4 regions of the Variovorax sp. FG153 genome follow, and region 3 is predicted to be linked to each of the others. Evidence: predicted binding sites of a transcription regulator. Region 3 holds the regulator's gene; each other region holds the start of a gene.
The links. The regulator LexA, encoded in region 3, represses DNA repair genes until DNA is damaged. The targets are predictions, from matches to a motif close to ACTGTATNNNNATACAGT.
Positions count from the first base shown of each region.

Region 1: the regulator LexA is predicted to act here: its motif matches at 5,658-5,675, upstream of imuA (translesion DNA synthesis-associated protein ImuA).
Region 2: the regulator LexA is predicted to act here: its motif matches at 6,081-6,098, upstream of ACODT0_RS03355 (PA0069 family radical SAM protein).
Region 4: the regulator LexA is predicted to act here: its motif matches at 6,006-6,023, upstream of ACODT0_RS28770 (DNA topoisomerase IV subunit B).

Region 1 covers NZ_JBMDKG010000060.1:11,497-19,074, reverse strand. The annotation lists gene ACODT0_RS37540 (error-prone DNA polymerase) at 365-3,484, opposite strand; gene ACODT0_RS37535 (Y-family DNA polymerase) at 3,494-4,861, opposite strand; gene imuA (translesion DNA synthesis-associated protein ImuA) at 4,803-5,645, opposite strand; gene ACODT0_RS37525 (carboxymuconolactone decarboxylase family protein) at 6,109-6,561, shown strand; gene sigJ (RNA polymerase sigma factor SigJ) at 6,578-7,516, opposite strand.
Region 2 covers NZ_JBMDKG010000002.1:65,291-72,868, reverse strand. The annotation lists gene ACODT0_RS03395 (tripartite tricarboxylate transporter substrate-binding protein) at 1-463, shown strand, start outside; gene ACODT0_RS03390 (Rieske 2Fe-2S domain-containing protein) at 484-1,836, shown strand; gene ACODT0_RS03385 (DOPA 4,5-dioxygenase family protein) at 1,816-2,163, opposite strand; gene ACODT0_RS03380 (DUF4166 domain-containing protein) at 2,192-2,830, opposite strand; gene ACODT0_RS03375 (SRPBCC family protein) at 2,827-3,903, opposite strand; gene ACODT0_RS03370 (SAM-dependent methyltransferase) at 3,944-4,882, opposite strand; gene ACODT0_RS03365 (thiol-disulfide oxidoreductase DCC family protein) at 4,919-5,350, opposite strand; gene ACODT0_RS03360 (GbsR/MarR family transcriptional regulator) at 5,414-6,001, opposite strand; gene ACODT0_RS03355 (PA0069 family radical SAM protein) at 6,124-7,221, shown strand; gene ACODT0_RS03350 (efflux transporter outer membrane subunit) at 7,172-7,578, opposite strand, start outside.
Region 3 covers NZ_JBMDKG010000049.1:14,105-21,682, forward strand. The annotation lists gene adk (adenylate kinase) at 1-461, shown strand, start outside; gene ACODT0_RS34505 (asparaginase) at 534-1,496, opposite strand; gene lexA (transcriptional repressor LexA) at 1,569-2,243, shown strand; gene ACODT0_RS34515 (hypothetical protein) at 2,421-2,804, shown strand; gene ACODT0_RS34520 (D-2-hydroxyacid dehydrogenase family protein) at 2,989-3,996, shown strand; gene ACODT0_RS34525 (MFS transporter) at 4,001-5,158, shown strand; gene ACODT0_RS34530 (3-hydroxyacyl-CoA dehydrogenase) at 5,327-6,847, shown strand; gene ACODT0_RS34535 (oxepin-CoA hydrolase, alternative type) at 6,856-7,578, shown strand, end outside.
Region 4 covers NZ_JBMDKG010000033.1:59,379-66,956, reverse strand. The annotation lists gene ACODT0_RS28810 (hypothetical protein) at 1-428, shown strand, start outside; gene ACODT0_RS28805 (hypothetical protein) at 529-795, shown strand; gene ACODT0_RS28800 (MBL fold metallo-hydrolase) at 868-1,644, opposite strand; gene bamC (NlpB/DapX family lipoprotein) at 1,650-2,732, opposite strand; gene dapA (4-hydroxy-tetrahydrodipicolinate synthase) at 2,891-3,781, opposite strand; gene ACODT0_RS28785 (class I SAM-dependent methyltransferase) at 3,873-4,454, opposite strand; gene ACODT0_RS28780 (hypothetical protein) at 4,486-4,626, opposite strand; gene ACODT0_RS28775 (MFS transporter) at 4,660-5,889, opposite strand; gene ACODT0_RS28770 (DNA topoisomerase IV subunit B) at 6,057-7,578, shown strand, end outside.

The sequences.
Region 1 (7,578 bases), on a different contig from region 3:
AACCTGATCTCAGCCTGATTGAACTTTTCCCTTGCGCGGTCATCGCCAGATCTGATGATCTTCGAAATTTTCCGACGCAACCAACGTAATCCTCAATTCAAGAGCTTGAAAGAGGTGCTGGCACCAGGGATGAGCCACCGTGATCCAAAAAGACTGACCACGGCTGGCGTTCCGGGTTGTGCACGTTCGCGTGAGAGCAACGCGATGCCACATCAACCGTTGCCTGCCGCGCACAGCGTCACTCGCAAGTCTCACCGGTTTCGTTGCTCATTGATTCCATCGGACTGTTCCTCCAACTCGATGGCATTTTTCTGATCGAGACGGCCTCGGCACACGTGCGCAGGGGGTTCTGGCTGCAGTCCGCCTACCGAAAATCCCGGCTTTCGGTTGCCTTCGCTAGCCTTCCCAACAAAGGCGTCAGGTCCTCCAGCCGAGAGGCGATGAGATTCTTGACCTCTCCTTCGCGCTGCCAGATTCCGTGCACCGCCATCAGTTTGGAGGCCAGGAGTTCGCTTCGCTGCAACTCCCTCAAGCCTTTCCACACGATCACCTGCACGACGCCCGTTTCATCCTCCAAGGAAACAAAGATTGTTCCCTTGGCTGTGTCGGGCTGCTGCCGCAACGTCACGATGCCGCAATGGCTGACCTGCGCTCCGTTGCCCACGGTATCCAGTTCTTCCGCGGTCATCATTCCTCGATGCGCCAAGCGCTCCCGTAGCAAGGACAAAGGATGCCTGCGCAGCGTCAAGCCTATCGACGCATAGTCAAACATGATTTCCTCGCCTTCTGGCGCAGGAGCGAGCTCGAGCAAGTCCTCGTCGATAGGCGCCTCGCGCAGAATTCCGGGCCCCGCTAGCAGCCCGGCCGCGTCCCACACCTGCTGCCGCCGATGTCCCGAAAGACTCATCAACGCATCCGCGGCAGCCAACCGCTTCATTTCATGACGCTCCAGCCCTGCGCGCAGCGCGAGGTCCTCGGCGCTGTCGAAAGGACATTGCGCGCGAGCATCGACAACACGCTGCGCCGAAGCAGTCTGAAAGCCGGTAATCATCCGCAGTCCCAGGCGCACCGCCGGTTCATGCACCAGGTCCTCGAGCGTGCAGTCGATATCGCTGTGCATGACATCGACCGCTCGTACTTCCACGCCATGGCGGCGCGCATCCTGCACGAGTTGCGAAGGGGAGTAGAAGCCCAGTGGCTGCGAGTTGAGCATCGCCGCCAGGAACTCAGCCGGGTGGTGGCACTTGATCCAGCAACTCGTGTAGACCAAGAGGGCGAACGAAGCGGCATGGCTCTCGGGAAAGCCGTATTCGCTGAAACCCTTGATCTGCTCGAAGATGGCGCGCGCGAAGCCCTCGTCGTAGCCACGCGCCTTCATGCCTTCGACGATTCTCGTGTGATAGTGCTCCAGGCCACCCTTGCGGCGCCACGCTGCCATCGCGCGACGCAAACCGTCGGCTTCCCCAGGGGTGAAGCCTGCTGCCAGGATCGAGATCTGCATCACCTGCTCCTGGAACACAGGAACGCCCAGCGTGCGACCCAGTGCTTCGCGCAGCGCCTCGCTCGGGTAGACCACGGGCTCTTTGCCCTGGCGCCGGTTGAGGTACGGATGCACCATGCCTCCTTGAATCGGCCCCGGCCGAACGATGGCCACCTCGATCACCAGATCGTAGAAGCATCGAGGTCTGAGTCTGGGCAGCATGCTCATCTGTGCGCGACTCTCAATCTGGAAAACGCCCACCGTGTCTGCCTTGCAGATCATGTCGTACGTGGCAGGGTCTTCGGCGGGGACGTCCTGCACGCTGAACACGCAGCCCTTGCGCTGCCCGATGAAGTCCAGCGCCTTGCGTATCGCAGTCAGCATGCCCAGCGCCAGACAGTCGACCTTGAGCAGGCCGAGTGCATCCAGGTCATCCTTGTCCCATTCGATCACGGTGCGATCTGGCATCGCGGCGTTCTCGATTGGCACCATGCGGCACAGCGGTCCCTTGGTGAGCACGAAGCCGCCGGTGTGCTGGCTCAGGTGCCGAGGAAAACCAATGAGCTCGCCCGTCAGATGCATCAGTTGCTGAACCTGCAACGAATCCAGCGCGAGGCCGCTTTCCCGCAACCGCTCGGGGTGAACCTGGGCGCCATCCCACCATTGATGCCCCTTGGCCAGCGCGTCCACTGTCTCCAGTGACATCCCCAGCGCCTTGCCGACATCGCGAATGGCGCTCTTGGGACGGTAGCTGATCACCACCCCCGTGAGCGCTGCGCGATCACGTCCATATTTCCGATACAGGTACTGCAGCACCTCCTCCCTGCGCTCGTGCTCGAAATCGACATCGATGTCGGGCGGCTCATTGCGCTCTTTGGAGATGAATCGCTCGAACAGCACGCTCATGCGGCCCGGATCGACTTCCGTGACACCCGTGCAGTAGCAGACCACGCTGTTGGCGGCGCTGCCGCGGCCCTGGCACAAGATGTGCCGCGACCGTGCGAAGGCCACGATGTCGGCCACCGTGAGGAAATAGTGTTCGTAGCCCAGGTCTGCAATCAGCGCAAGCTCGTGCTCGATCTGCGTGTGCATCGCGGCCGGAATGCCGTCCGGCCAGCGGCGGCCCGCCCCTTCATAGGTAATTAGGCGCAGGTAGCTGGCGGGTGTTTCCCCTGCGGGCACCACCTCGTCAGGGTACTGGTAACGCAACTCGTCCAGGCTGAAGCTGCATCGCTGGGCGACCTCGAGCGTGCGCGCGAGCAGCTCTACGCTGTAGGTCTGGGCGAGGCGCAAACGGGTTCGCAAGTGCCGCTCGGCATTGGGCTGCAGGTCGAGCCCGCATTCGGTCAATGGCTTGCCCAGCCGCGTGGCGGTCATCACGTCCTGAAGCGGTTTGCGAGAGCGAACATGAAAATGCACATCGCCGGCAGCCACCAGCGGAATCGCCGTGTCCTGGCCGACGCGCTCCAATCGGTGCAGCCACATCTCGTCGTCCAGCAATCGCAGCTTCTCCACCGCGAACCAGCAACGTCCTGTGAACTCGGCCAGCAGCCAGCGCCCGATCCATTCGAGCTGGACGGCAGTGGCCATGCGCTGTGGCGAAGCCAAGACGACACAGCCGTCCAGCTCGGCCCCCCTGATGTCCTGCAGATCAAGGCGATAGCTTCCCTTCGCGCAAGCACGGCGCAGTTTGGTGATGAACTGCGACAGGTTGCCATAACCGTCCAGATGGCACGCAAGCACGGTGAGCGTGAAGGAAACCGCGTCGGGATGCGCCCCCTCCGTGTCCACTCGGAACTGGCTGCCGATCAGCAGCTTCATATCGTGCTCCTTGGCGGCAACATGGGCGCGAACCACGCCCGCCAGGCTGCACTCGTCCGTGATCGCCAAGGCCGAGTAGCCAAGCTTCTTCGCGCGCTCGACCAGTTCCTCTGGGCGGCTTGCCCCACGAAGAAAGCTGAAGTTGCTCAAGCACTTCAGCTCGGCATAGAGGGGCAGTTGCATTTCGAGCCCTCAAGCGAAGGTGCCATGGAGAAACCAGGCGGTCTCTTCCCGGGCCAGGCGCATCTGAAAAATCCATAGCACACCGGCATGCTCGCTCACGGCCACCCAGTAGTCGCGTGCGACATGGCGAGTGGTCTCCGGCGGCGGAACGGCGGAAAACGCTCCCTCGTTGTTGCCGGCCTCGACACCTGTTGTGCGATCCCACCAGCCGCCCTCCACGCGATGGGGGCCCGCCAGCAGTTGAAGCACACCCTGGTAGATCGGCCGGTTGTCCTGAACGGCCAGACGCAGCGGCTTGGCGAGCATGAAGGTCGGCTGCGGCACGTCGAGCGGCCTGCACCCGATGCGAGGCGCGCGTTCGGGCGCCGGTCGCCAACGACACATCCATTCCATCCGGTGGTCCTCGACGAGGACCGGGCGCAACACGCGGTCCGGCCCCAGGCGTGCGGCGATGCGCTCGAGGACGAGCGCCAGGCTCTCACCCGACTGCTTCGTCTCGGGCAGCATGGAGAAGCTTTTTTCTTCCAACGGCTGCACCTCGTTGGTCACCAGCTCCAGATCGCCCACTGGCGCCAGCAGTTCGACCTTGACCAAGTGCTCAGCCAGAAGCCGCATCAGGTGTTCGGTGTCGCGCGTGGCATGGGCTGTTCGCACGGTCATTTCGCCGCCATCACCTGCCGCCTTCGAGCGCATGGCGTCATGGCACCAGCGCAAGGTGAAGGCAGTCACGCCTGAGCGCCGTGCCAGAAGCCATCCCGCCATCTGCAGCATCAGTCGACGAGCACCGAAAATCATCGCCGGCGCATGCTCCACACGCGCCATCAACTCGAGCTTCGCATGGAAAGTTTCCGACAGCTGGGTCCACGCATGACCGTCAGGGCGCAAGCCATACGCCTGATCCAGGGCTCCAAGCAACTGCGCGTCAAAGCGCCGGCTCAGGCCACCGCGCGGTAGGGCTCGAACCTGTCCCAAGGTCTGGCAACCCAGGCGTGCCAGTGTGGCTTGGTGCACGGCGACCTGCGTGAGTGTCTCCAGCGGCAATGCATCCAACAGTTGCGCCAAGGGCTTCGCAAAGCCATTGGACAGGCCCGCACGCGCGAGTGCGAGCGCGGCCAAGCTTGTGGGCGCCCATGCGAGGTGTCGCACGCCAAGATCGACGCACTCTTCGCGCACCCGCTCCACCAACCGGCGCTTGCCGCCAAACAGTCGCAAACTTTGCTCGAGTTCCATCACGACGCCGGGACACGACAAAAGCGCTTCGAGGACGGCAACGCGCGGGGTGAACTGCAGGCACCAGGTCGCCAGACCGTCGAGCGCTTCAGTGCGCGGCTTCGGATCGTCCGGCAGGTTGCCCGGGAGCAATGCTGCCCACAGCATGAGGGAACTCTCTGGAATGACGCGCCGCGATCAGACGGCTCGGGTGTTGCAGGCGCGGCGTGAGGATGTCCGCCAGACCACCGGGGATCGATGGCAGACGCAGCTCCGTATCGTGCGCGGGCCCCTTGCGCTTGAGCAGTTGCACTCGCAGTTCCCAATCGATGCCGAATCGCGCTTGCAGGCGCAGCGGCGCGGCCGACGCCTCGTGCGCGGCCGCAGCCGGTCGAAAGAGGATGATCGGCGCATCGCAGCTCTGCGCGCCAACCTGCAGGCGACGAATCTGCTCCTGACGAGCCTGCGGCACCCATCCCAGCACCATGCCCGCTGCGTTGGCCCTGAGCAGCTGTTCGATCGCCCACAGCCGCTCCACGGGCTTGTCCGCGTGAATCCAGACCAGATGACGCTCGTCGAGTCCCAGATGAACAAGCCCTGGGATATGCGGAGCCTTGGGAGGCCCCACCACCACGATCTGCTTGCCTTGCAAGACCAGCGCACGCACGGCGGGCGCGAAGAGCCGCCATTCGAGAACCGTCGCCTGCACCTGCAGAACTTCGGTCAGCGAACCGCAAGGCCACCCACCACCGGGCAGTTCTGCGTCCAGGGCCTCGAAGCCACTGCTGACGATGCGGGTCACGGGGCTACCCAGGGCATCCCCCCGCCAGATCGCGGATTCCACCGCGGGCGGAAGGAGCAGCGGACGGCCTTTCGGGTCGCGCGGCGCATGGGAAGCGAAACGGGCAGGGGGCGCTTCGTCGCCACCCACCCACGACAGGGAGGCGGCCATGTGGACTCCAATACTGTATGGAAATACAGTATCCTTGAGCCTCCAGCCGTTTAGCAAGAAGGGTTACAAATTTGGCGGGTTTTTGAGGTGCGAACGCAGCACCCCTGGAGTTTCTGTGCGTTGCATCAGGCCCCAGAGGCGTACTGCCACAACGCAACGCCTAGCGAACATCAGGAGCAAGTCTTCGAGTGACGCGACGGCACGTGGGAGGTACAAGGGGAGCGCGACTGGCGGCCGAACTGGGGCGGAATGTCGCGCCCGCAGCCTTCGTTCAACTTCCAGGCGCCGGACCAAGAAAAGCCTGCTGACACATGACTGGCAACGCGACAACGATCGCAGCCACGACTTCAAGGTGGGAATGCCGGAATGCTCCGGCGGGCATGTCACAACAAGTCGATGTCGGCCGTCTTACAAGCGAAGGCTGGTGATGTTGCCAGTCTTCACACAAAAGGAAAGAAAGATCATGCAACGCGCAAATTGGTTTCAAGTCTCGCCCGAAGGTGCGAAGGCCATTGGGGGCCTTCATCACTTCGTCACCAAGGACACTGACCTTCCGGCTCAGCTCATCGACTTGGTTTTTCTCCGGGTCTCCCAGATCAATGGCTGCGCCCATTGCATCGACATCCACACACGCGATTTGATCAAGTCGGGTATGTCGGTCGACAAGGCTGTGCTGGTCCCGGTGTGGCACGAAGCGGCCTACCTGTTTTCGGATCAAGAGCGCGCAGCCCTCGCGTGGGCCGAAGAAGTGACCCTGGTCAGTGAAACGCATGCGTCCGATGAAGCTTATGCAGCCGCAGCGGCCGTCTTCAGCGAGAAGGAACTGGTCGACCTTACCCTCACGATCGCAACCATGAACGCCATCAACCGCCTCGGCGTCAGTTTCCGTCTAAAACCCCGTGCGAAAGTCGAATAACGGCCAGCCCTTGCCATCACACGACTGCAGGCAAGCGAACCAGAGTGGCGGCAAGACGCGCCAGCTTTTCTGGGTTGCGCTGCACATGGATCTTTTGGATCTGCTGGTCGCCGATCTCAAAGGACTGCGCCGATTCCAATTGCCCGTCGATGTAGCGCAATAGGCCCCATCGACCATTGAGCTTCACCAGTTGGACCTGCATCGCCCCGCCATAACGGCGGTGTGATGCAAAGTACATCAAAGCGATGCGACGTGCGCCCAGAAGAGGCGTACCAAAGCTCGGGACCAAGCCACCGCCGTCACTGAACAGCTTAGCGTGTTCGCCAAGAAGAGCTTGCAGCCCCGCGAAGTCGCCACGTGAAATCGCATGAGCGAAGTCCCGCAGCACCTGGTGTTGGTGCTCGTTGCGTACGGGCAATGCCGGCGGGCGCGGATCTTTTGCGCGAGCTTTCTCCAGTTCGCGCCGTGCACGGTGCACAATCTGTCGCGCTGCCGCTTCTGTTTTCCCTAAGATTTGAGCTACTTGGTCATAGTCAACATCGAAGACCTCGCGCAGAAGAAATGCGGCGCGGGCCTCTGGTGAGAGATGGTCAAGAAGAATCAGAAATGCTACAGAAACGTCGTCGGCCAGCGAGTAGATTTCCTCCGGATTGGTGTGGTCATCCTCAAGCAGCGGTTCGGGCAACCAATAGCCTGGATAGGTCTCGCGCCTTAGCTTCGCCGCGCGCAGCCGGTCGATTGCCATCCGAGTCGTCATCGTCACGAGCCAAGCCTCGGCATTGAGCACCTTGTTTTGGCTCTCCCTGCGGAATTCATGCCATCGCAGCCAGGCGTCTTGAACCAGATCTTCTGCCTCTTGCGCGGAAGCCAACATTCGATACCCGATGGAATAGAGACGATGCCGCACCTGTTCAAAAACGTCGGACAAATCCTGCCTACCAGTCAGAAGGTTCAAGAACTCATCAATCGTATCCCAGACATCTGCGAATGCGCTGCAGCGCTGGCCTACGGATCTGC
Region 2 (7,578 bases), on a different contig from region 3:
GTTCAACCGCGACGCCGGCATCGCGCTCGTGCATGCGCCCTATCGCGGCGTGGCGCCGGTGGTCAACGACGCCCTGGGCGGCCATGTGAGCGTGGGCTGGATCACGCCCGGTGCCGTGGCCAGCCACATCGCGGCCGGCAAGCTGCTGCCGCTCGCGGTGGCGCAGCGCCAGCGCGCGGCCCTGCTGCCCACGGTGCCCACGCTGTACGAGCTCGGCTGGCGCGACGTGGACCTGAACGCCTGGATGGGCCTGCTCGGGCCGCGGGCGATGCCCGAGGCGATCGTGCAGGCGCTCAACGCCCACTTCAACGAGATCCTCCGCATGCCCGAGGTGCAGGCGCGCATGGCCACGCTGGGCATCGAGCCGGTGGGCGGCGCGCCCGCCGTGCTGGCGCGGCAGATCGCGCAGGACGACCAGCGCTTCGGCCGGCTCGTGCGCGAGTTCGGCATCCGTGCGGATTGACCAGGAAACAGGAGACGACGATGTTGAGCGAAGAGAAGAACCGCCTGCTGACCGAAGTGGGCCCCGGCACGCCGATGGGCGACTACCTGCGCCGCTACTGGCACCCGGTCGCCGGTGCGAGCGAGTTCGACGCGCAGGCGGTCAAGCCGCTGCGCATCCTCGGCGAGGACCTGGTGCTCTACAAGGACCTCGGCGGCCGTTACGGGCTGGTCGACCGGCGCTGCCCGCACCGCAATGCCGACATGGCCTACGGCTACGTCGAGCAGTGCGGGCTGCGCTGCAGCTACCACGGCTGGCAGTACGACGCGGGCGGGCAGTGCGTGCACCAGCCCTTCGAGGAGACGCTGGACCCCGGCGCGCGCATGCGCCGCAGCACGCGGATCAAGGCCTACCCGGTGCAGGAGAAGGCCGGGCTGCTGTGGGCCTACATGGGGCCGCAGCCCGCGCCGCTGCTGCCCGACTGGGAGCTGTTCAATTGCGCCAACGGCTTCGCGCAGGCGGTGTTCGCCGAGATCCCGTGCAACTGGTTCCAGTGCCAGGAGAACTCGATCGACCCGGTGCACTTCGAGTGGACGCACAACAACTGGACCACGCGGCTGCAGGGCGAGGAAGGCCCGTACGTGCCCACGCACCTGAAGCTCGCGTTCGAGGAGTTCGAGCACGGCTTCGTCTACCGGCGGCTGCGCGGCGGCGAGCGCGAGGACAACCCGATGTGGACCGCGGGGCGCGTCACGCTGTGGCCCAACGGCTTCTTCCTCGGCCATCACTTCGAATGGCGCGTGCCGATCGACGACCACCACACGCTGAGCGTGCTGTGGGTGCTGAGCCGCGTGCCGACCGAGCAGGAGCCCTATGTGCAGGAACGCATTCCGTCGTGGTACGGGCCCACCCGGGATCCGGTCACGGGCCGCTGGATCACCAGCCACGTCGCCAACCAGGACTTCGCCGTGTGGGTGGGGCAGGGTGCCGTCACCGACCGCACGCGCGAGAAGCTCGGCCAGAGCGACAAGGGCATCGTGATGATGCGGCGCCGCTTCTTCGAGGAACTGGAGGCGATGCAGGCCGACCCGGCGCACGAGCCCAAGGGGCTGATCCGCGATCCGCAGAAGAACCGCGACGTGTTCCTGCCCTCGGCCTGTCGCGAGGAGATGGCCAAGGGCCTGCCGCGCCGGGAGCTCGCGGCGCATCCCTTGCTCGGCCCCTACCTCAAGGATTTCTTCGGCCAGGCCGGGCAGCCCGAGGCGGTGCGCGCGGCCTACGAGCAGGCGATCGGGCAGAAGGTGGAGGGGGCGCGCTTCTTCAAGGTGCACGGCGCGGCCACCGACGGCGCGGCGGAGGACGCGCCGTCCCGGTCAGTGCCGGAACATCCTTAGGTCGAGCGCGCTCTCGTTGCCCAGCCACATCGCGTGGTCGGTGTGGTCGGCGAGGTCGTTGCCGGTCACGCCGTGCACGAACACGTCGAGGCCGTCGCGATGGCTGTCGAGCCAGCCGATGACCGAGTCGAACTCGGCCGCGTCGAAGGCGAGCTGGCAGCTCCAGTGCGGATGCGGGCCGACCGGGCGCTCGTGCACCCGGCCCACCACCACCATCAGCTCGCGGCCCGCCTGCTCGCACAGCGCGCGGGCCCGGGCCACGGTGGCGGGGCCGAAATAGACGTGGGCGTGGTACTGCGGGTAGAGGTTCTCGGGGCGGCGCGGCATGGTGAGGCGATTGTGGCGCCGGCGCGGATCACCTGTCGCAGGGAAGGTCGTCGGGCAGGCGGAAGCTGCCGCTGTAGCGGAACACGTCGCCGAACCAGCGGTGGCGCAGCAGCATCCGCATGCTGAAGGCGTCGGGGTCGCGCGGGTCGGGCCGTTCCTCGACATAGGCCGTGCCCATCAGCAGGCCCAGCGGCAGCGGGATGCGCAGGCGGCCCAGGCGCCAGACGTAGCCGCGGTCGCGGAACACCAGGGCACCGTCCTCGGCGCTCACCGCGAGGCGCATGCCGATGCCGAAGCGCACGTACTCGATCACCAGCGCGCCGTCGGCCGCGTCGTGCTCCATGTGCGAGCGAAAGTGGAAGGGCGCGCGGCCCGCGAAACGGAAGATGCGGTCCCAGTAGAGGTGCGGGTCGTCGGGCCGGCAGCGGTAGTGGACCTCGATCGGCACCTCGCGCCCGGTGTAGGGCACGAGGGCGCCGAACAGCCGGCCGAAGGGCATCAGCAGCGCGGCCCAGGGCGCATGGTGGACCTCGTGCATGGTGCCGCGCACGCAGACGTGGTCGTTCGAATGCGGGGCCATCGTGTAGTGGCGGCGGATCGCGTCGCCCAGCCGGTCCCAGGCGGGGCCGAGCGCTTGCTGGAAGACCGGGCGGGTGTCGTGGCTCATGGGCGGATCATGGGGCCGGTGTGCGCATCGGCGGTCGCCGTGGCTTCGCTGCGGGCCTTGTAGAAGCGCAGGATGTGCTCGGAGAAATCGCCGAGCAGGAACTGCGCGAGGCGGTCCGCGTACCAGTTGAAGCGCGTGCTGACGCGCCACGAGACGTCGAGCCGCAGCTCGGTGCCGCCGTCGCGCGGCACGAGCGTGTAGCCCGACTCGCGCAGGTCGAAGTAGTGGCCGCCGATCATCACGTGGTCGTCGAGCGCGCCGGCCGGGAAGGAGTCGGGCGCGAAGCGGTAGCGCCAGCGCACGTGGCGCGCCGGTTCCCACTCGGTGACCAGCTCCTCGAAATGCACCTGCTTCTGCCAGCGCACCATGCGCACGCGGCCCTCGGGCGTCTCCTGGGTCACGCCCGACACCGGCATCGGCACGCCGATGCGGTAGGCCCAGGCATCGCCGAGCTCCTCGGGGCGGATCGCGCCCGCGTTGTTGATCTCGTGCCACACGCGCTCGGGCGGTGCCGCGATGAACAGGGTGCGCGCGGTGGACGAGAGGCGCTCGGGGTTCGGGAACTGCGGCTCGATCGCGCCCAGCACCAATGGCAGCACCGCGAAGCTGTAGAGCGCGGGCTTCGGCCAGTTCGTGACGCGGCAGACCAGCCCCATCGCGAAGCCGCCGAGGCTGCCCATGACGGCGAACACCGGCACGACCACGATCGCGCAGATCAGTCCCTCGATGAAGACGAACAGCGTGCCCAGCGCGAACAGCGCGGTCGACAGCCAGGGCGCGACCAGGTAGTAGGTCCAGCTGCGGCGCTCGATGCGCTCGGCGACGTAGATCGTGACCGCGCCGCACAGCGCGGGTGCGAGGAAGATGAAGGTGCCCAGCATCGCCGAGTAGCCGTGGCCCGGCGCGCCGCTGAACGCGAGCCGCAGCACGAAGGCGATCGCCGCGCCGGCGAGCATCGGCCAGAACCAGCGAAAGGGCAGGCGGCGCTTCGGCGGATCCCCGGCGGGAGGTGCGGGGCCATCGATCGGAGCCAGTCCGGAGAACCGGGTGTCGTCGTCGGGTTCGTTGCGCATCGGGATCCTTCTCCTCTTCGGTGTGTGTGCGGGTGCGGGCTCAGTCGGCGCGCCGCGTGGCGCTGACCATGCAGTAGTCGAAGTCGCGCCAGAACATGCCCAGCGCGAGCGCGCAGTAGCTGGCCACGATGTGCTTGCGGCGCCAGGGGCTCAGGCGTCCGCGCGCCTTCCAGAGCTCGGCCAGCGTGAAGCGGGTGGCGAGCGCGGGGATGTGCAGCGCGCTCGGCGCGACGCGCCAGCGCAGCGAGCGCACGTCGATGTCCTCGAAGCCATGTTCGCGCAGCGCGGCCACGAAGTCCTCGCGCACGGCCAGGGTCGGCACGGCCCAGCTGTCGGCCCACAGGCGGTGCAGCCAGCGCGCGAGGCGGCCGGGCTCGCGGCGCAGCAGGAAGCCGTCGACCACCACCAGCCGCGCGCCGGGCTTGAGCAGGCGCGCGGCCTCGCGCACGAAGTCGGCCTTGGCGGTGCCCTCGGCATAGCAGGCGCTCTCGAGCGCCCAGGCGCCGTCGGCCTGCGCGGCCGGCAGGCCGGTGCGCGTGTAGTCTGCCTCGAGGTGCGCCATGCGGTCGGCCACGCCGGCCTGGGCGTCGAGGCGCGCGGCGATGCGGTTCTGCACCGCCACGTTGGTGACGGTCACGGCATAGAGGCGGCGGTCGTCGCCGACCAGCGTGCGCGCGGTGGCGCCGGCGCCGCAGCCCAGGTCAAGCACGCAGTGGCGGCCGTCGTCCGTGGGGCGCTCGCCGAGCTGCAGCGCGCGGCCGACCTCGCGGTTCATCTCGACCAGCATGCCTTCGCGGCGCAGCGGATTCAGGCCCGCGCGCCAGTAGCCGAAGTGCATGTTGTAGCTGGGGCTCCAGGCGCCGTAGTCGGTGGCGACCTCGGTGAAGTAGTCCTGCGTGTCGGCGCGGCTGACCGGGGCCGGGGCCGGGGCCTCGGCGGTGTGCGGCAGGTGGAAGTCGGGCTGGAAGACGCTGGGCATGCGGTGAACTCCTGGTGGGGGAATGGGGGGCGGACGTCAGAGCCGGCACTGGCCGTCGACGCAGGTGCGCGAGGCCTTCGCGGCCGGGCCGGCGAGCAGGGTCACGAACCAGCCGGGCAGGCGCTGGCGGTTGCGCGCCAGCGCGGCATAGGCGCGGTCGGCCAGCGGCGCGACCAGCGGCAGGTCGAGCAGGGCGCCGCCGTTGGACAGGCCGACCGCCTCGCGGCAGGCGCGGATCGCGTGCACGCCGACCTGCACGCGGCCGGCCGCATCGACCACGTGGATCGCGGTCATCAGGGCCTCGCGCGGCGCCGGGCCGGCCTCGAAATCCGGCGGAGAGCAGTCGACCAGAACGAGCCGCGCGACCGCGTCGCGCGCCTTCATCGCGCCCATTTCGGCGCTGCACAGGCGGCAGGTGGCGTCGTAGTAGACGGTCAGCGGGTAGGCGATGGCGGTGGAGCGGGACATGGTGTTCTTCGTTCTCGATATTTCTGTCAAAACAGAAATGAATGGGCAAAAAAAGAGCCGGCCTCAGATCATCGGCAGGCTCGCATGGTGGGCGTCGGGATCGTCCTTGCCGGTGGCGGGCGCGGGCGCATCGCCACGGACGAACTTCTGCACGCTCGCGCCCAGCGTCAGCACCTTGTCGAGCGTGCCGGGCGACAGCCGCAGCATCTCGTCGGCCCAGGTGGCGAGCTTGGCCATCAGGTCCATGGTGGAGCGGATGCGGTCCTGCGCATCGGCCGATTCCTTCTGGAAGTCGGGGCTCGCGACGATCTCGCGCAGCATGCGGATGGTGGGGTCGAACTCGCGTTCCTTGCGCTCGCGCACCACGGTGCGGAACAGCTCCCAGACGTCGACGCTGGTCTCGAAGTAGTCGCGCCGGTCGCCCAGCATGTGGGTGACGCGCACCAGGTTCCAGGCCTGCAGTTCCTTCAGGCTGTTGCTCACGTTGGAGCGCGCCACGCCCAGGGTGTCGGACAACTCCTCGGCATGGATCGGCTTGCCGTGCACGAACAGCAGTGCATGGATCTGCGAGACGGTGCGGTTGACGCCCCACATGGAGCCCATCTCGCCCCAGTGGAGGACGAACTTGCGTTGGATGTCGGTGAGTTCCATGCGCTGGAGTCTAGGACTTCCGAAATTTCTGTCAAGAAAGAAATTAAAAAATTGCCAAAGGCTGAGCGAATGGTGAAATACTGTACGTTTAAACAGTATCGAGATCGCGAAGGAGTCGCGCCATGCCACCCGCCGCCCACATCCCCATCCATGCCATCAAGGGCCGCGGCGCCGCCACGCGGCTCGCGCACCGCTTCTCGAAGGACGAGCGCGATGCCTTCGACGACGGCTGGGGCACGCTCGAGGAGAAAGTCGCCGAGGCCGACGAGCTCGAGCCGCTGGCCACCGAGGTGCGCTTCGAGGACGTGAAGTCGGCCATGAACGAGAACGACTCGCCCGACATCTACTTCGACCGCTCGATCAACCCCTACCGAGGCTGCGAGCATGGCTGTATCTACTGCTTCGCGCGGCCCACGCACAGCTATCTCAACCTGTCGCCGGGGCTGGACTTCGAGACCAAGCTGATCGCCAAGCGCAACCTGGTCGAGGTGTTGCGCCGCGAACTGGGCCGCAAGAGCTATCGGCCCAGCCACATCGCGATCGGCACGGCCACCGACTGCTACCAGCCGATCGAGCGCGAGCTGCGCATCACGCGCTCGCTGATCGAGCTGCTGTCGGAGGTCAACCACCCCTTCGGGCTGGTGACCAAGTCCAGCGCGATCGAACGCGACCTCGACCTGATCGCGCCGGCCGCCGCGCGCGGCCTGGCGGCGGTGTACGTGACCGTGACCACGCTCGACGGCGAACTCGCGCGCAAGCTCGAGCCGCGCGCGGCGGCGCCGCACCGGCGGCTGCGCACCATCCGCACGCTGGCCGAGGCCGGCGTGCCGGTGGGCGTGAGCGTGGCGCCGCAGATTCCGTTCGTGACCGAGGACATGGAGCAGGTGCTCGAGGCGGCCTGGGAGGCGGGCGCGCGCAGCGCGTTCTACACCATGATCCGGCTGCCCTGGGAGGTGGCGCCGCTGCTCAAGCAGTGGCTGGCGCTGCACTACCCGCAGCGCGCGGATCGCATCATGGCGCGCATCCACGACGTGCGCGGCGGCAAGGACTACGACGCCGACTTCGCCACGCGCATGAAGGGCACCGGCCTGTGGGCTGACCTGCTGCGCCAGCGCTTCGAGAAGGCGACCGCGCGCATCGGCTTCAACCGCGAGCGCATCGCGCTCGACCTCAGCGCTTTTCGGCCACCTGGCGACCCGGGGCAGGGCAGCCTGTTCTAGCGGCGAGCGCGGCGTCCGCGCCGCTGTCTCCGCACCAGTCGCCGCCCAGCGCCTTCACGAGGAACACCGAGGTCAGCAGGCGCTGCCCCTGCAGCTGTGCGGCCTGGCGTTCCACCGTCAACAGCGACTGCTGCGCGGTGATCACGTCGAGGTAGGTCGAGGCACCGCCCTCGTAGCGGCTGTTGGCCATGTCGAGCACGCGCCGCGCGGCGGCCACGGCCGACTGCGCCTGGGCGGTCGCGCGCTCGAGCGCCGCGAGGCCGTCGATGCCGTCCTGCACCTCCTGCATCGCGGTCAGCACCACGCGGCGGTAGTTGCCGACGGTGGCGTCATAGCCGGCCTTCGCGAAGTCCACGC
Region 3 (7,578 bases):
ATCTCGTGAAGGAACGCATCGCCCAGCCCGACTGCGCCGAAGGCTTCCTGTTCGACGGCTTCCCGCGCACCATTCCGCAGGCCGACGCGATGAAGGCCGCGGGCGTCAAGCTCGACTACGTGCTCGAGATCGACGTGCCCTTCGGCGACATCATCGAACGCATGAGCGGCCGCCGCTCGCACCCGGCCTCGGGACGCACCTATCACCTCAAGTTCAACCCGCCCAAGGTCGAAGGCAAGGACGACCTGACCGGCGAGGAACTGATCCAGCGCAAGGACGACGAGGAAGAGACCGTGCGCAAGCGGCTCGACGTCTACAGCCAGCAGACGCGTCCGCTGGTCGACTACTACTCGGCCTGGGCCAAGGCCGATCCGGCCGCCGCGCCGAAGTACCGCGCCATCCAGGGCGTGGGCACGGTCGAAGAGATCACGCAGCGCGCCCTGGCCGCACTCAGCAGCTGAGCCCCGGCTCGAATCGCGAGCCGCGCGCGGGCCCCGGGTCCCGCGACGCGGCTTTTTCTTTGCCCCCCGTTTTCAGATCAGCGCGAGCGTCAGCGCGATGCGCGCCTTGACCGGCGTCAGCGTGCCCGCGTCGCGCAGCTTGTCGCCCGGCTTCGCCAGGATGCGCCCCTGCGTGCAGCGGGTGGCGCGCAGCACCGCGATGCCGGCCTCCTGCGCCTCGAGTGCGGCCGCCTCGAGCGCATGGTGCAGCGTGCCGTTGCCGGTGGTCGCCAGCACGAGGCCGCGCAGCGGCGAGATGGCGGCGTCGTCGGCGCGCAAGGCACGGATCACCGCACCGCTCGCGCCCGCGTGGCTCGTCACGATCTCCACGCGCGGCCATGCAGCCTCGTCCTCGGGAAGACGGTCAAGGACCGCGCCTGCTTCCGAAGCCGGCCAGTCGCGCACGCGCCGCACCTCGCCCTCCTCCACGTAGCCCACCGGCCCCGCGTCGCCCGCGTCGAAGGCATCGAGCCGGTAGGTGTGCACCTTCTGCACGTCGAAGGCACCGAGCACCGTGCCCGCGCAGACCGCGGTCACGCCCTGCGCATCCGGCGTCGCGGCCACGGCGATCGCGTCGCGCACGTTCTGCGGACCGTCGGGCGACAGCGCGGAGGCCGGGCGCATGGCGCAGGTCAGCACGATGGGCTTGCGCGGCGCCAGCACCGATTGGAGGAAGAAGGCGGTTTCCTCGAGCGTGTCGGTGCCGTGGGTGATCACCACGCCGGCCACGTCGGGCTGCGCCAGCCAGTGGGCGCAGCGCAGCGCCAGTGCGCGCCAGATCGCGAAGGACATGTCCTTGCTGTCGACCTGCGCCACCTGCTCCGCCGCCAGCGTCACGCCAGCGGGCGCCTCGATGCCGCCAAGCAGGTCGGCCACGCCCACCTCGCCGGCGGTGTAGCCGATGTTGTCGCCGCTGTTCGCCGCGCGGCCCGAGATGGTGCCGCCGGTGCCGAGCACCACCACGCGCCGCGGATTCGAGGGGGAAGAAGTCGCCATCGCTTGCCAACTTTGAAAAACTGGTTAAAAATACAGGTACTGGATGTTCAGCCAGTGCCGCAAGGAACCACCATGCAGTTCGCCGTGAAGCTTACCGCCCGCCAGCAGCAGATCCTCGATCTGATCCAGAGCGCCATCGCCCGCACCGGGGCGCCGCCCACCCGTGCCGAAATCGCGAGCGAGCTGGGCTTTCGCTCCGCCAACGCGGCCGAGGAACACCTGCAGGCGCTGGCCCGCAAGGGCGTCATCGAACTCGTGAGCGGCACCTCGCGCGGCATCCGCCTGAAGGGCGATGCGCTGCGCTCGCTGGCCGAGTCGCGCAACAGCCAGTTCTCGCTCTCGCTGCCCGGCATGGCTCAGCTCGCGCTGCCGCTCATCGGCCGCGTCGCCGCCGGTTCGCCGATCCTCGCGCAGGAGCACGTCGACCAGACCTACTACGTCGAGAACACGCTGTTCCAGCGCCAGCCCGACTACCTGCTCAAGGTGCGCGGCATGTCGATGCGCGACGCCGGCATCATGGACGGCGACCTGCTCGCCGTGCAGGCCACCAAGGAGGCGCGCAACGGCCAGATCGTGGTGGCGCGCCTCGGCGACGAGGTGACCGTCAAGCGCCTCAAGCGCAACAAGCAGGTGATCGAGCTGCACGCCGAGAACCCCGACTACCCGACCATCGTGGTCCAACCCGGCGAACCCTTCGAAATCGAAGGCCTCGCGGTCGGCCTGATCCGAAACACCATGCTGATGTAGCCCCGCCGAGCCGGCCCGGCGGTCTGCATCGCCGAGCCGCTTCGCGGATCCGCATCTCGCATACCCCATCCGGTCGCCGCAGGTGGCGGGCGTATGGCGCTTGGTCGCCATCACCCTGCTGCGCCCGATGACAACGAATCCTGCCTGTGTTCAACCTCAAACCTTCTTGGAGTTCACATGGGAATCGCCCTCCTCACCTTCGTCGATCTTTGGATGCCGCTGCAATCGCTCGCGAACCGCTGGCTGCCCGCCCGCCCCGCGCGCCGCAACGATGAGAGCCTGTGCGCCAGCGAGCTGCGCTACGTGTCGGTACGGCCGTCGCGCGCGGCTCGTGGCGATGGCGCCCCGAACGCATTCCCGGCCACGCCCGTGGCGCAGGCGCCCTCGCGTCCGCTGCGGGTGGTTCGTCTCGTCGATCGCCAGCAGGGCGGCGCGCGCAACAGCAACCGGGTGGTGATCTCGGGCCGGATGGCCGACGTGTGCGCCGAGCTCGATCGCCTCGCCGCGCTCGAAGCGCTCGAAGCACCCGCCGGGGCGGCCCGCCCCGCGCACCTGCACTGAAAGCGTCCTTCGGCGCGTCTCGCGCGCCGCCTCGGGGCCGGGTCCATGGGCAACCTCGCCCTTTGCCCGGCCTTCGAGCCGCTTCTCCGGCCTTCGCCCCGTTTTCGCCCCTCGAGGGCGGCAGGGCCGTATCCAAACGTTCTACGGCGCGCCGATTCCATGCTGCGAGGCACAATGGCATGCCATGAATATTGTGATCCTCGACGATTACCAGGATGCGGTGCGCAAGCTGCACTGTGCTTCGAAGCTCGATGCCTACGCAGCCAAGGTCTACACCAACACCGTCAAGGGCATCGGCCAACTCTCGGTGCGCCTCAAGGACGCCGACGTGATCGTCCTGATCCGCGAGCGCTCCCAGATCTCGCGCCAGCTGATCGAGAAACTCCCCAAGCTCAAGCTGATCTCGCAGACGGGCCGTATCAGCAGCCACATCGACGTGGCCGCCTGCACCGAGCGCGGCGTGGCCGTGGCCGAGGGTTCGGGCTCGCCGCAGGCGCCGGCCGAACTGACCTGGGCGCTGATCATGTCGGCCATGCGCCGGCTGCCGCAGTACATCAGCAACCTCAAGCATGGCGCCTGGCAGCAGTCGGGGCTCAAGTCGGCCTCGATGCCGCCCAATTTCGGCCTCGGCTCGGTGCTCAAGGGCAAGACGCTCTGCGTCTGGGGCTATGGCCGCATCGGCCAGCTCGTCGCGCGCTATGGGCAGGCCTTCGGCATGCAGGTGGTGATCTGGGGCCGCGAGGCGAGCTGCACCAAGGCACGCTCCGACGGCTTCCAGGTGGCGCAGAGCCGCCAGGAGTTCTTCGCGATGGCCGACGTGCTGTCGGTGCACCTGCGGCTTAACGACGAGACCACCGGCCTGATCACGCTCGAGGACCTCTCGCGCATGAAGCCGACCTCGCTGTTCGTCAACACCTCGCGCGCCGAGCTGGTCGAGTCCGATGCGCTGCTCGCGGCGCTCAACCGCGGCCGTCCCGGGCTGGCGGCGATCGACGTGTTCGAGAGCGAGCCGCCGCTGCAGGGCCATGCGCTGCTGCGCCTCGAGAACTGCATCTGCACGCCGCACATCGGCTACGTGGAGCAGGAGAGCTACGAGATGTACTTCGGCCAGGCCTTCGACAACGTCGTGAGCTTCATCAAGGGCAACCCCACCAACATCGTCAACCCCGGCGCACTGCAGGTCCGGCGGTGAAGCCGTGAGCCAGCCGGCGCCGAGGGGCGCACTCTGGGCGCTGCTCGCCGGCAACTTCGTGATCGGCACCGGGGTGATGGTGGTGCCGGGCACGCTCAACGAGATCAGCGTCTCGCTCGATGTCAGCGCCGCCACCGCGGGCCAGCTGATCACGGCCGCGGCCTTCGTCACCTGCCTCGGCGCGCCGCTGCTCGCGGCCGCGGTGGCCGGCTGGGACCGGCGCCGGCTGCTGGCCCTCACGATGCTGTGGTACGCCGCCTGGCACGCGGTGTCGGTCTTCATGCCGAGCTTCGGCGCCCTGCTGCCGGTGCGCATGCTGGCGGTGATCGCTCCGGCCATCTTCACGCCCCAGGCGGCCGCCTGCGCCGGCATGCTGGTGCCGCCCGAACAGCGCGGGCGCGCGGTCACCTTCGTCTTCCTCGGCTGGTCGATGGCCTCGGTGCTGGGCCTGCCCATCGGCGCGCTGATCGGCGGCCATTTCGGCTGGCGCGCGGCCTTCCTCGCGATCTCGGCGCTCAGCATCGTGAGCGCGGTCTCGGTGTGGCTCACGCTGCCCAACGGCATCCGGCCAGCGGCGCTCACGGCCGCGGCCTGGGCGCGCGTGCTGCGCAGCCCGGTGCTGATGGGCATCGTCTCGATCACCGCGCTGCAGGGCGCGGGCCAGTTCGTGCTGTTCAGCTACTTCGGCCCGATCCTCAAGCAGCGCTTCGGCGCCGACGCCACCGCGCTGAGCCTGATGTGGGGCTGGTTCGGCGCCTGCGGCCTGCTGGGCAACATGGTCGTGAGCCGCGTCATCGACCGCGCGGGCGCGGGCCGCATGGTGCTCGCGACCACGGGACTGATCGCGCTGAGCCTGGCGCTCTGGCCGCTGGCGGACAGCCTGTTCTGGATCGCGGTGGTGGTCTCGCCCTGGGGCCTGGGCTGCTTCTCGACCAACTCGGCGCAGCAGGCGCGGCTGGTGGGCCTCGCGCCCGCGCTGGCGCCGGGCTCGGTGGCGCTCAACAGCTCGGGCATCTACATCGGCCAGGCCTTCGGCGCCGCGCTCGGCGGCTGGCTGCTGGCGCGCGACGCCATGCACTGGATGAGCTGGGTCGGGCTCGCGCTGCTGCTGGTCGCCATCGTGCTCAGCGCGAGCATCGACCGCAGCCGCCGGCCGGCCTGAACGGCGCGGCGAAACCCCGTCGCACCGGCGCCCGCAGGCCTCCCCGAGAAACACCGGGGAAACCCTTCTCCCGCCAGACTGCAAAATCGCTGCTGCAGCGGACGGCGTGCGCACGCGCGCGGACGGCTCGCCCGATACCTCTCAACCTTTGAAAAACCCCAGCCACACATGACAGTGAACTACACCCGGATCGGCGTCGTCGGCGCCGGTGCCATGGGGCGCGGCATCGCCCAGATCGCGGCCCAGGCCGGCAGCGAGGTGCTGCTGCTCGACAGCTTCGAGGGCGCCGCGGCACGCGGGCGCGATGCCATCGTCGCCCAATGGAACAAGCTGCACGAGAAGGGCCGCATCGACGAGGCCACGCGCGATGCCCAGATCGCGCGCGTGAAGATCGCCGATTCGGCGCAGGCGCTGGCCGGCTGCGATCTCGTGATCGAGGCCGTGGTCGAGAACCTCGAGGTCAAGCGCAAGCTGTTCGCCGAGCTCGAAGCCATCGTCGCGCCCGATGCGACGCTGGCCACCAACACTTCCTCGCTCTCGGTGACCGCGATCGCGGCCGGCCTCAAGCACCCCGAGCGCTTCGCGGGCTTCCATTTCTTCAACCCGGTGCCGCTGATGAAGGTGGTCGAGGTCGTGGCCGGCTTCAAGACCGCGCCCGAGGTCTGCACCCGGCTCGCGGGCTATGCCGCGCAGATGGGCCACAGCGCGGTGCAGGCGCAGGACACGCCCGGCTTCATCGTCAACCACGCCGGCCGCGGCTACGGCACCGAGGCACTGCGCATCGTGGGCGAAGGCGTGACCGACTTCGTGACCGTCGACCGCATCCTGCGCGAGCAGGCGGGCTTTCGCCTCGGCCCCTTCGAGCTGCTGGACCTGACCGCGCTCGACGTCTCGCACCCGGTGATGGAGTCGATCTACCGCCAGTACTACGACGAGCCGCGCTACCGCCCGAGCGTGATCACCGCGCAGCGCCTCGCGGCCGGCGCGCTGGGGCGCAAGACCGGCGAAGGCTTCTACCGCTACGAGGACGGCGCGATGCAGCAAGCGCCCGAGGCACCGGCGCCGAAGCTCGACACCCTGCCCGCCGTGTGGGTCTCGCCACGCGCCGCGCGCCGCGCCGAGCTGCTGCGCCTGGTCAACACGCTGGGCGCGCAGATCGACAGCGGCGCCACGGCCTCGCCGCAATCGCTGATCCTGGTCGCGCCGCTGGGCTTCGATGTCACCACCGTCGCGGCCGTCGACCGCCTCGATGCCACGCGCACGGTCGGCATCGACATGCTGATCGACGACGCGGCCAGCAAGCGCCGCGTGCTCGCCACCAACCCCGCCACGCGGCGCGACATGCGCGACGCAGCCCACGCCCTCTTCGCGCGCGACGGCAAGGCGGTGAGCGTGATCCGCGACAGCGGCGGCTTCGTCACGCAGCGCGTGATCGGCACCATCGTCAACATCGCGGCCGACATGTGCCAGCAGCGCGTGTGCACGCCAAGCGACCTCGAGACCGCGGTGCAGCTGGGCCTCGGCTATCCGCGCGGCCCGCTGGCCATGGGCAACCTCTACGGACCGACCAACATGCTCGAGGTGCTGTTCAACATGCAGACCGTCTACGGCGATCCGCGCTACCGCCCGAGCCCGTGGCTGCGCCGCCGCGGCGCGCTGGGCCTGAGCCTGCTGCACGAGGAAGAGTGAGCCGCGACATGACCGCCGAACTCAAGAGCACGAGCGAAGGTCGCACCATGGTGCTGACGATCGCCAACCCCAGCCAGCGCAACGCGCTCGGTCCCGAGATCTATGCCGCCGGCATCGAGGCGCTCAACGGCGCCGAGAACAGCAGCGAGATCCGCAGCGTGGTCATCGTGGGCGAAGGCCCGTGGTTCTGCGCCGGCGGTTCGCTGCAGCGGCTGCAGGCCAACCGGCAGCGCGAGCGCTCGGTACAGGCCGAGAGCATCGAGGGGCTGCACAACTGGATCGATTCGATCCGCACCTTTCCCAAGCCGGTGATCGCGGCCGTCGAGGGGCCGGCCGCGGGCGCGGGCTTCTCGCTCGCGCTGGCCTGCGACTTCGTGGTGGCCGCGCGCGACGCGGTGTTCGCCGCCTCGTACAGCAACGTCGCGCTGTCGCCCGACGGCGGACTGAGCTGGCATCTCGCGCAGATGCTGCCGCGCCAGCTCGCGAGCGAATGGCTGATGAACGGCGAACGCATCGGCGCCGAGCGCCTGCATGCGCTGGGCCTGGTGAACACGCTGAGCGATCCGGGCCAGGCCCTGGCCGGTGCGCTCGCGCTGGCCGCCAAGCTCAACGAACGCGCGCCCAACTCGCTCGCGAGCATCAAGGAACTGCTGAGCGAGGGCCGCGGTGCCACGCTCTCGTCGCAGTTGAGCCAGGAGCGCGACCACTTCGTGCGCAACCTGCACCACGCC
Region 4 (7,578 bases), on a different contig from region 3:
TCGCATCGGCCGCGCGGGAGGGCTGGAAGGAGCTGATCCTCAGCGACCCCGACTTCGCCGACTGGCCGCTCGGCGAACGCGCGAGCATCGAGGCGCTGCAGGCCTGGTCGGCCAGCGGGCGCAGGCTGGTGCTGCTGGCCGAGCGCTTCGATGGCGTGGAGCGCCGGCATGCGCGCTTCGTCGGCTGGCGCCGCACCTGGGACCACATCGTCGAATGCCGTGCGCTGCGCGTGCCGCATGCGCAAGCCGGCAGCGGCGTGCCGAGCGCGTGGTGGACGCCCTCGTGGTTCCTGCATCGCATCGACATCGAGCATGGCCGCGGTCTCAGCGGTACCGATGCGCGCACGCGCAGCGCGCTGCGCGAGTCGATCGAGGAATGCTGGCGCCAGGCCCGGCCCGCCTTTCCCGCGAGCACGCTGGGCTTGTAAGCCAATGCCGCGAATCCCGCGGCCAGACACAAGAGGGACAGCATGCGGGTCTAGAATTTTTTTCGTCCCTCAAGACCTTCATTGCCAAAGGAGCCTTTTCATGAAGAAGACAACGTCCGTCCTGCTCGCCTCGCTGCTCGCCGCTTCCGCCCTGGTGGCCTGCGGCAAGAAGGAGGATGCGGCGCCCGCCGTGACCACGCCGCCGCCCGCGCCCGTGACCGAGCCGGCACCGGCCCCCGCGCCCGCCCCTGCCGCATCGGCGCCGTCGGCGGGTGCATCGGCACCCTCGGCGGCCGCATCGTCGGCACTCGATGCGGCCAATGCCGCGACCGAAGCCGCGAAGAAGGGCGAAGCGCCGAGCAAGTAAGCCGTCGCCGCACACGAAGCAAAGCCGCCTCCAGGGCGGCTTTCTTCATGCGGCTTTCAATCGCCTTTCAACTCAGACGTCGAGCCAGGGCGATCCCTCGGCCGCGTTCGCGGTCAGCATCTCGGCCTCGTCGCCGCCCAGGGCCTGCGCCATCAGCCGGCGCACGATCTCGGGCCGGTTGTTCTGCTCGCTCAGGTGCGCCGCGACCACGTGGCGCAGCCCGTCGTGCAGCAGTGCGCGCGCGATGTCCGCGGCGGCCTGGTTCGAGAGGTGGCCGTAGTTGCCGCCCACGCGCATCTTCAGGAAGGGCGGATAGGCCGAGTTGGCCAGCAGCTCGCTGTCGTGGTTGAACTCCAGCAGCAGCGAATGCGCGCCGGCCAGGCGTGCGAGCACGTGGGTTGTGGCATGGCCGAGGTCGGTCAGCACGCCGAGCGTGCGATGGCCGTCGGTGCAGCGCAGCTGCAGCGGCTCGCGCGCGTCGTGCGGCACGGTGAAGGGGTGCACCGAGAGTTCGCCGACCGCGAAGTCCTCGTCGTCGCGCGCGAGGCGCAGTTGCCCTTCGAAGTCGCGCGCGCCCGTGGCGAGCCAGGTGCCTTCGCTCATCCAGACGGGAATGCGGTTGCGCCGCGAGAGGGTGTGGGCGCAGCCGATGTGGTCGCCGTGTTCGTGCGTGACGAAGACGGCATCGATGTCGCTCGCGGCGAGCCCGGCGCGGGCCAGCCGCTGATCGAGCTGGCGGATGCCGAAGCCGCAGTCGATCAGGAGCCGGGAGGTGCGGCCGCCGCTGGTCGCCTCGACCAGCGCGGCATTGCCCGTGCTGCCGCTGCCGAGGCTTCGGAAGCGGAGCATGGAACTTACTTCAGGTCGTCGGCGATGACCTTGACGATGCGCTCGGCATTGGCCGAGGTCTCGGGCGCGCCGGCCTCGTTCTGCACCGACACCGTGCTGCTCTCGCCCTGGCTCTTGACCAGGATGCGGAACTTGAGCGGTGCCTCGGTCTTGCTCGAGCTGAACAGCTTGCCGAAGAAGCCGGGCTCCTTCTTGTCGGGGTTCGGCGGCACGTAGCGCACGAAGTAGACGCCGGCGCTGCGGTCACGGTCTTCGACGGTGAAGCCGGTGCGGTCGAGCGCGAGGCCGATGCGGCGCCATGCGCGGTCGAAGCCGTCGCTGAGCTGCACGATCGGCTGGCCGCCGACGTTGGACACGCGGGCAGTCTGCACCGGTGCCGCGGCGGCGGTGGCCGCGACCTGCTTGGCCTGCTCCTGCGAGACGCCGAGCTTGACCATCAGGCGGCGCAGGAATTCGGCCTCGAGTTCGGGGTCGGACGGACGCGGCTGCCAGACGGTCTGGTCCTGGCGCGTGTTGGTGTAGACCTCCTGCATGCCGCGATGGCTGATGTAGATCTCGGTGCCGGTGGGCGTGCGCTCCATGCGGGTGCGGAAGCGATCGAGTTCGCCGGTGGAGTAGATCGAGTCGACCAGCTTGCCCAGCGTGCCGCGGATGATGTCCTGCGGCAGCTTGGCGCGGTTCTCGGCCCAGTCGGTTTCCATGATGCCGAGGTTGCGCTGCTCGGTGGTCAGCAGGAAGCCGCTTTCCTGCCAGAAGTCCTTGACCGGATCCCAGAGCTGGTCGGGCGAACGGTTGACGACCAGCCAGCGTTGCGAGCCGGTGCGCTCCAGGCGCACGTCACCGAGGTTGGAGACGGCGGTGGGCACGCCCGGCGCGTTGGCAACGCCGGTCTGGTAGGCATTGGCGGTCACGGCGCCGCCGGGGATCGCGTAGCGGTTGTCGCGCGAGAGCTGCGACAGGTCGGGCGGCACTTCGAGCGTCGGGGCCTTGCCGGCGCTCTTGTAGTCGATCTTGTCGCTCTCGAGAACGGAGCAGGCGGCGAGGCTGGCGACGAGGGCCAGGAGTGCGAATCGCGAGAGGTACTTCAACGTCGTCTTCCTTGTTGGAATGGTTCGGTCAATCGATGGGCCGCTGTGCCCGCCCGTTCTGAGCTCGGTTCAGGCAAAAGGTTGCTTAACCTCGAACGCGGCAGGGTAAAAGAAGATCGTGGAGGGAATGTGGAGGGGCGAGGGCGCGCAGGCGCGCATCAGTCCTTGAGCAGCCCGGTCGCGCGCAGCGCGGCCTCGACCGCCGGACGGCTGGCCTCGGAAAGCTCGGTCAGCGGCAGCCGCAGCGCACCGCCGCAGAGGCCGAGGCGGGACATGGCCCACTTGAGCGGAATCGGATTGGGTTCGACGAACAGGTTGCGGTGCAGCGGCATCAGCTCGAACTGGATCTGCATCGCGCGCTTCACGTCGCCCGCGAGCGCGGCCACGCACAGCTCGTGCATCTTGCGCGGCGCCACGTTGGCCGTGACGCTGATGTTGCCCTTGCCGCCGCACAGCATGAGCGCCACGGCGGTCGGGTCGTCGCCCGAATAGACGGCGAAGCGCTCGGGCAGGTCGCGGATCAGCCACTGGGCGCGTTCGATGTTGCCGGTGGCTTCCTTGATGCCGATGATGCCGGGCACCTGGGCCAGGCGCAGCACGGTGTCGTGCGCCATATCGGCGACGGTGCGGCCGGGCACGTTGTACAGCACGGTGGGCAGGTCGCCCACGGCTTCGGCGATGGCCTTGAAGTGCTGGTACTGGCCCTCTTGCGTGGGCTTGTTGTAGTAGGGGACGACCTGGAGCTGGGAATTGGCGCCCACGCCCTTGGCGAACTTGGCGAGCTCGATCGCCTCCTTGGTCGAGTTGGCGCCGCAGCCGGCCATGACGGGCACGCGGCCCCGGGCCTGCTCGACCGACACGCGGATGATTTCGCAGTGCTCTTCCACGTCGACCGTCGGCGATTCGCCGGTGGTGCCGACGACGCCGAGGCAGTCGGTGCCTTCGTCGATGTGCCAGTCGATCAGCCGGCGCAGCGCGGGATAGTCAACGCTGCCGTCGTCGTGCATCGGCGTGGCCAGCGCGACGATGCTGCCTGTGAGTTGCTCCAAGGGGGAATCTCTTTGTCGTGGACGAAAGCACGCATTCTAATAGCGCACCCCCTGCCCGCCACCCGGGCGGCCCCGGGTCCCGAGGGGGTGGTCAGGCGGCCTTCAGCGGATGGCGCGCCGGCAGGTCCGCCGCGGCGGCGGGCACCCGCACCGCCGCGATGCGCTGCACGAAGCGCGCCGGCTCGCTCAAGAAGCCGTCCTCGTAGGCCACCACGCGCAGCCCGTCGCAGGCAGCCAGCAGTTCGCCCGGGCGCAGCAGGAAGTCGGGCCGCGAGGGCTTGCCCACGCTCTCGTTGCCCGCCGCGAAGGTCTCGTAGAGCAGCACGCCGCCGGGCGCCACGGCCGCGACGATGTCGGGCAGCCGCGCCCGCCACAGGTAGTTGGTGACGACCACCGCGCCGAAGCCCTGGCCGGCGAAGGGCCAGGGGCCGTCCTCGATGTCGGCGGTGACGGCCGTGCCGAAGGCGGCCGCGGCCGCCGTGGCTTCGGCCGAGCGGTCGACGCCCGTGGCCGGGTGCCCCCGCTGCGCGAACCAGTGCATGTGGCGGCCGGCGCCGCAGGCCACGTCGAGCACGGTGGCGCCCGGCGCGAGCAGGTGGCTCCAGCGCACGATCCATTCCGAGGGCGCCGACAGGCCGTGGACCGGCGAAGGGGGATTGGTTACATCTTTCATGGCGCCTTGCGCCCGCCGGGCGCGCGATCGGTCAGAAGCACGACCAGATCTGGTCGACCAGCATCACCGCGAATTCGGGGTGGGTGTAGAGGCTGAACACGCCCGCCAGCGCCAGCGCCGCGGCGGCAAACCAGCCGGTGCGTGCGAGCCGTTGGCGCGAGAGGGGTGTCATGGCCGCCATTGTGATCCCGGCTCAGCCCGCGTATCAGCCCGCATGCGCGGCGGGCCGGCCCACCGGGCGCGCGATCGCGCTCTCGCGCACCGGCAGGTTGACCAGCGCCGCGAACACGCCGAGCGCGATCGCCAGATACCAGACCACGTCGTAGCTGCCCGTGGTGTCGTAGAGGTAGCCGCCGAGCCAGACGCCGAGGAAGGAGCCGACCTGGTGGCTCAGGAACACGAAGCCGCTGAGCATCGAGAGATGGGCCACGCCGAAGATGCCCGCCACGATCGCGTTGGTGGCCGGCACGGTCGAGAGCCAGAGGAAGCCCATCGCGGCCGAGAACAGGTAGACGCTCAGCGGCGAGGTCGGCACCACGAGGAACAGCGCGATGGACACCGCCCGCGCGAAGTAGATCGCGGCCAGGATCTTGCGCTTGGCCAGCTTCTGGCCCAGCAGTCCCACGGTGTAGGTGCCGAACACGTTGAACAGGCCGATCAGCGCCAGCGCGTAGCCGGCCACGTCGGCCGGCAGGCTCTTGTCGCGCAGGTAGGTCGGCATGTGGATGCCGATGAAGGCGAGCTGGAAGCCGCAGACGAAATAGCCGGCCATCAGCAGGCCGAAGCTCGGGTAGCGGAAGGCCTCGCCCACGGCCTGCAGCACCGACTGCTCGCGGTGCGCGGTCGCGGCTTCGCTCCGGGGCTCGCGCAGGCCGAAGGCCAGCGGCACGATCACCAGCACCAGCACGGCGACCACGGCCAGCGCGGTCTGCCAGCCGAACTGGCCGATCAGCCGGCCCTCGACCGGCGCCATCAGGAACTGGCCGAAGGAGCCGGCCGCGGCCGCCACCCCCATTGCCCACGAGCGCCGCTCGGCCGGGATCTGCCGCCCGATCACGCCGTAGATCACCGCGTAGGTGGTGCCGGCCTGGGCCGCGCCGATCAGCAGGCCGGCGCTCAAGGTGAACAGCAGCGGCGTCGGCGAATGCGCCATGCCCAGCAGGCCCAGTGCGTAGAACACCGCGCCGCCGATCAGCACCCGGAACGCGCCGAAGCGGTCGGCCAGCATGCCCGCGAACACCCCGAAGATGCCCCACGAGAGGTTCTGTATCGCCAGCGCGAACGAGAAGGTCTGCCGGCTCCAGTCCTGCGCCTGCGTGATCGGCTGCAGCCAGAGCCCGAAGCCATGGCGGATGCCCATCGAGAGCGTGACGATCATGGCGCCGCAGAACAGCACCTGCCTGATCGAGAGGGTGGGAGTGGAAGGCGATTGCATGCGGCGACTGTAGCCAAGAGCCGGCTTTGGCATGCGCGCCGGCGGCGACAGCCATTGATGATTTATCGGCGGCCGATCGATGCGTGAATCGCATCAAAACCGCATCGGGCCGCGCACCTGTATGCGCATCCAGTCATTTCCCTGGCGACTGACTACAATCCGCCCCCATGGCGACTCCCCCCAAGACTCCAACCAGTTCCTCCGACGCCTCCGGCTACTCCGAAGGCTCGATCCGCGTGCTCAAGGGCCTCGAGCCCGTCAAGCAGCGCCCGGGCATGTACACCCGCACCGACAACCCGCTGCACATCATCCAGGAAGTGCTCGACAACGCGGCCGACGAAGCGCTCGCGGGCCACGGCAAGAAGATCAAGGTCACGCTGCACGCCGACGGCTCGGTCAGCATCGAGGACGACGGCCGCGGCATTCCGTTCGGCCTGCATCCTGAAGAGAAGGCGCCCGTGATCGAGCTGGTCTACACCCGGCTGCACGCGGGCGGCAAGTTCGACAAGGGCTCGGGCGGCGCCTACAGCTTCTCGGGCGGCCTGCATGGCGTGGGCGTGTCGGTGACCAATGCGCTGTCGAAGCGGCTCGAGGTGGCGACGCACCGCGAAGGCTCGGTGGCCAAGTTGACTTTCAGCGGCGGCGACGTGATCGAGCCGCTCGAGGTGCGCAGGCTCGAGGCCGGCGAGCGCAAGCAGGGCACCACGGTGCGCGCCTGGCCCGACGCCAGGTATTTCGAGTCCTCCGCGCTGCCCATGGCCGAGCTCACCCACCTGCTGCGCAGCAAGGCGGTGCTGATGCCCGGCGTGGGCGTCACGCTGGTCAACGAGAAGACCAAGGAAACGCAGCAGTGGCTCTACAAGGGCGGCCTGAGCGACTACCTGATGCAGACGCTCAACGGCGATCCGGTGATCCCGCTGTTCGAGGGCAGCGGCCATGCCGACAAGAACGCCGACAACTTCGCCGAGGGCGAGGGTGCCGACTGGGCCGTGGCCTTCACCGAGGACGGCCAGCCTGTGCGCGAGAGCTACGTCAACCTGATTCCCACCAGCGCCGGCGGCACGCACGAGAGCGGCCTGCGCGACGGCCTGTTCACGGCGGTCAACGGCTTCATCGAGCTGCACTCGCTGCTGCCCAAGGGTGTGAAGCTCTTGCCTGAGGACGTGTTCGCGCGCGCCTCCTACGTGCTCAGCGCCAAGGTGCTCGATCCGCAGTTCCAGGGCCAGATCAAGGAGCGCCTGAATTCGCGCGACGCGGTGCGGCTGGTGTCGAGCTTCGTGCGCCCGGCGCTCGAGCTGTGGCTCAACCAGCACGTCGACTACGGCCGCAAGCTCGCCGAACTGGCGATCAAGGCAGCCCAGACGCGCCAGCGCGCGGGCCAGAAGGTCGAGAAGCGCAAGGGCTCGGGCGTGGCCGTGCTGCCCGGCAAGCTGACCGACTGCGAGAGCAAGGACATCGGCCACAACGAAGTCTTCCTGGTCGAGGGCGACTCGGCCGGCGGCAGCGCCAAGATGGGCCGCGACAAGGAAAGCCAGGCCATCCTGCCGCTGCGCGGCAAGGTGCTCAACACCTGGGAGGTCGAGCGCGACCGGCTGTTCGCCAACACCGAAATCCACGATATCTCGGTGGCCGTGGGCGTCGATCCGCATGGCCCCGACGACACGCCCGACCTCAGCGGCCTGCGCTACG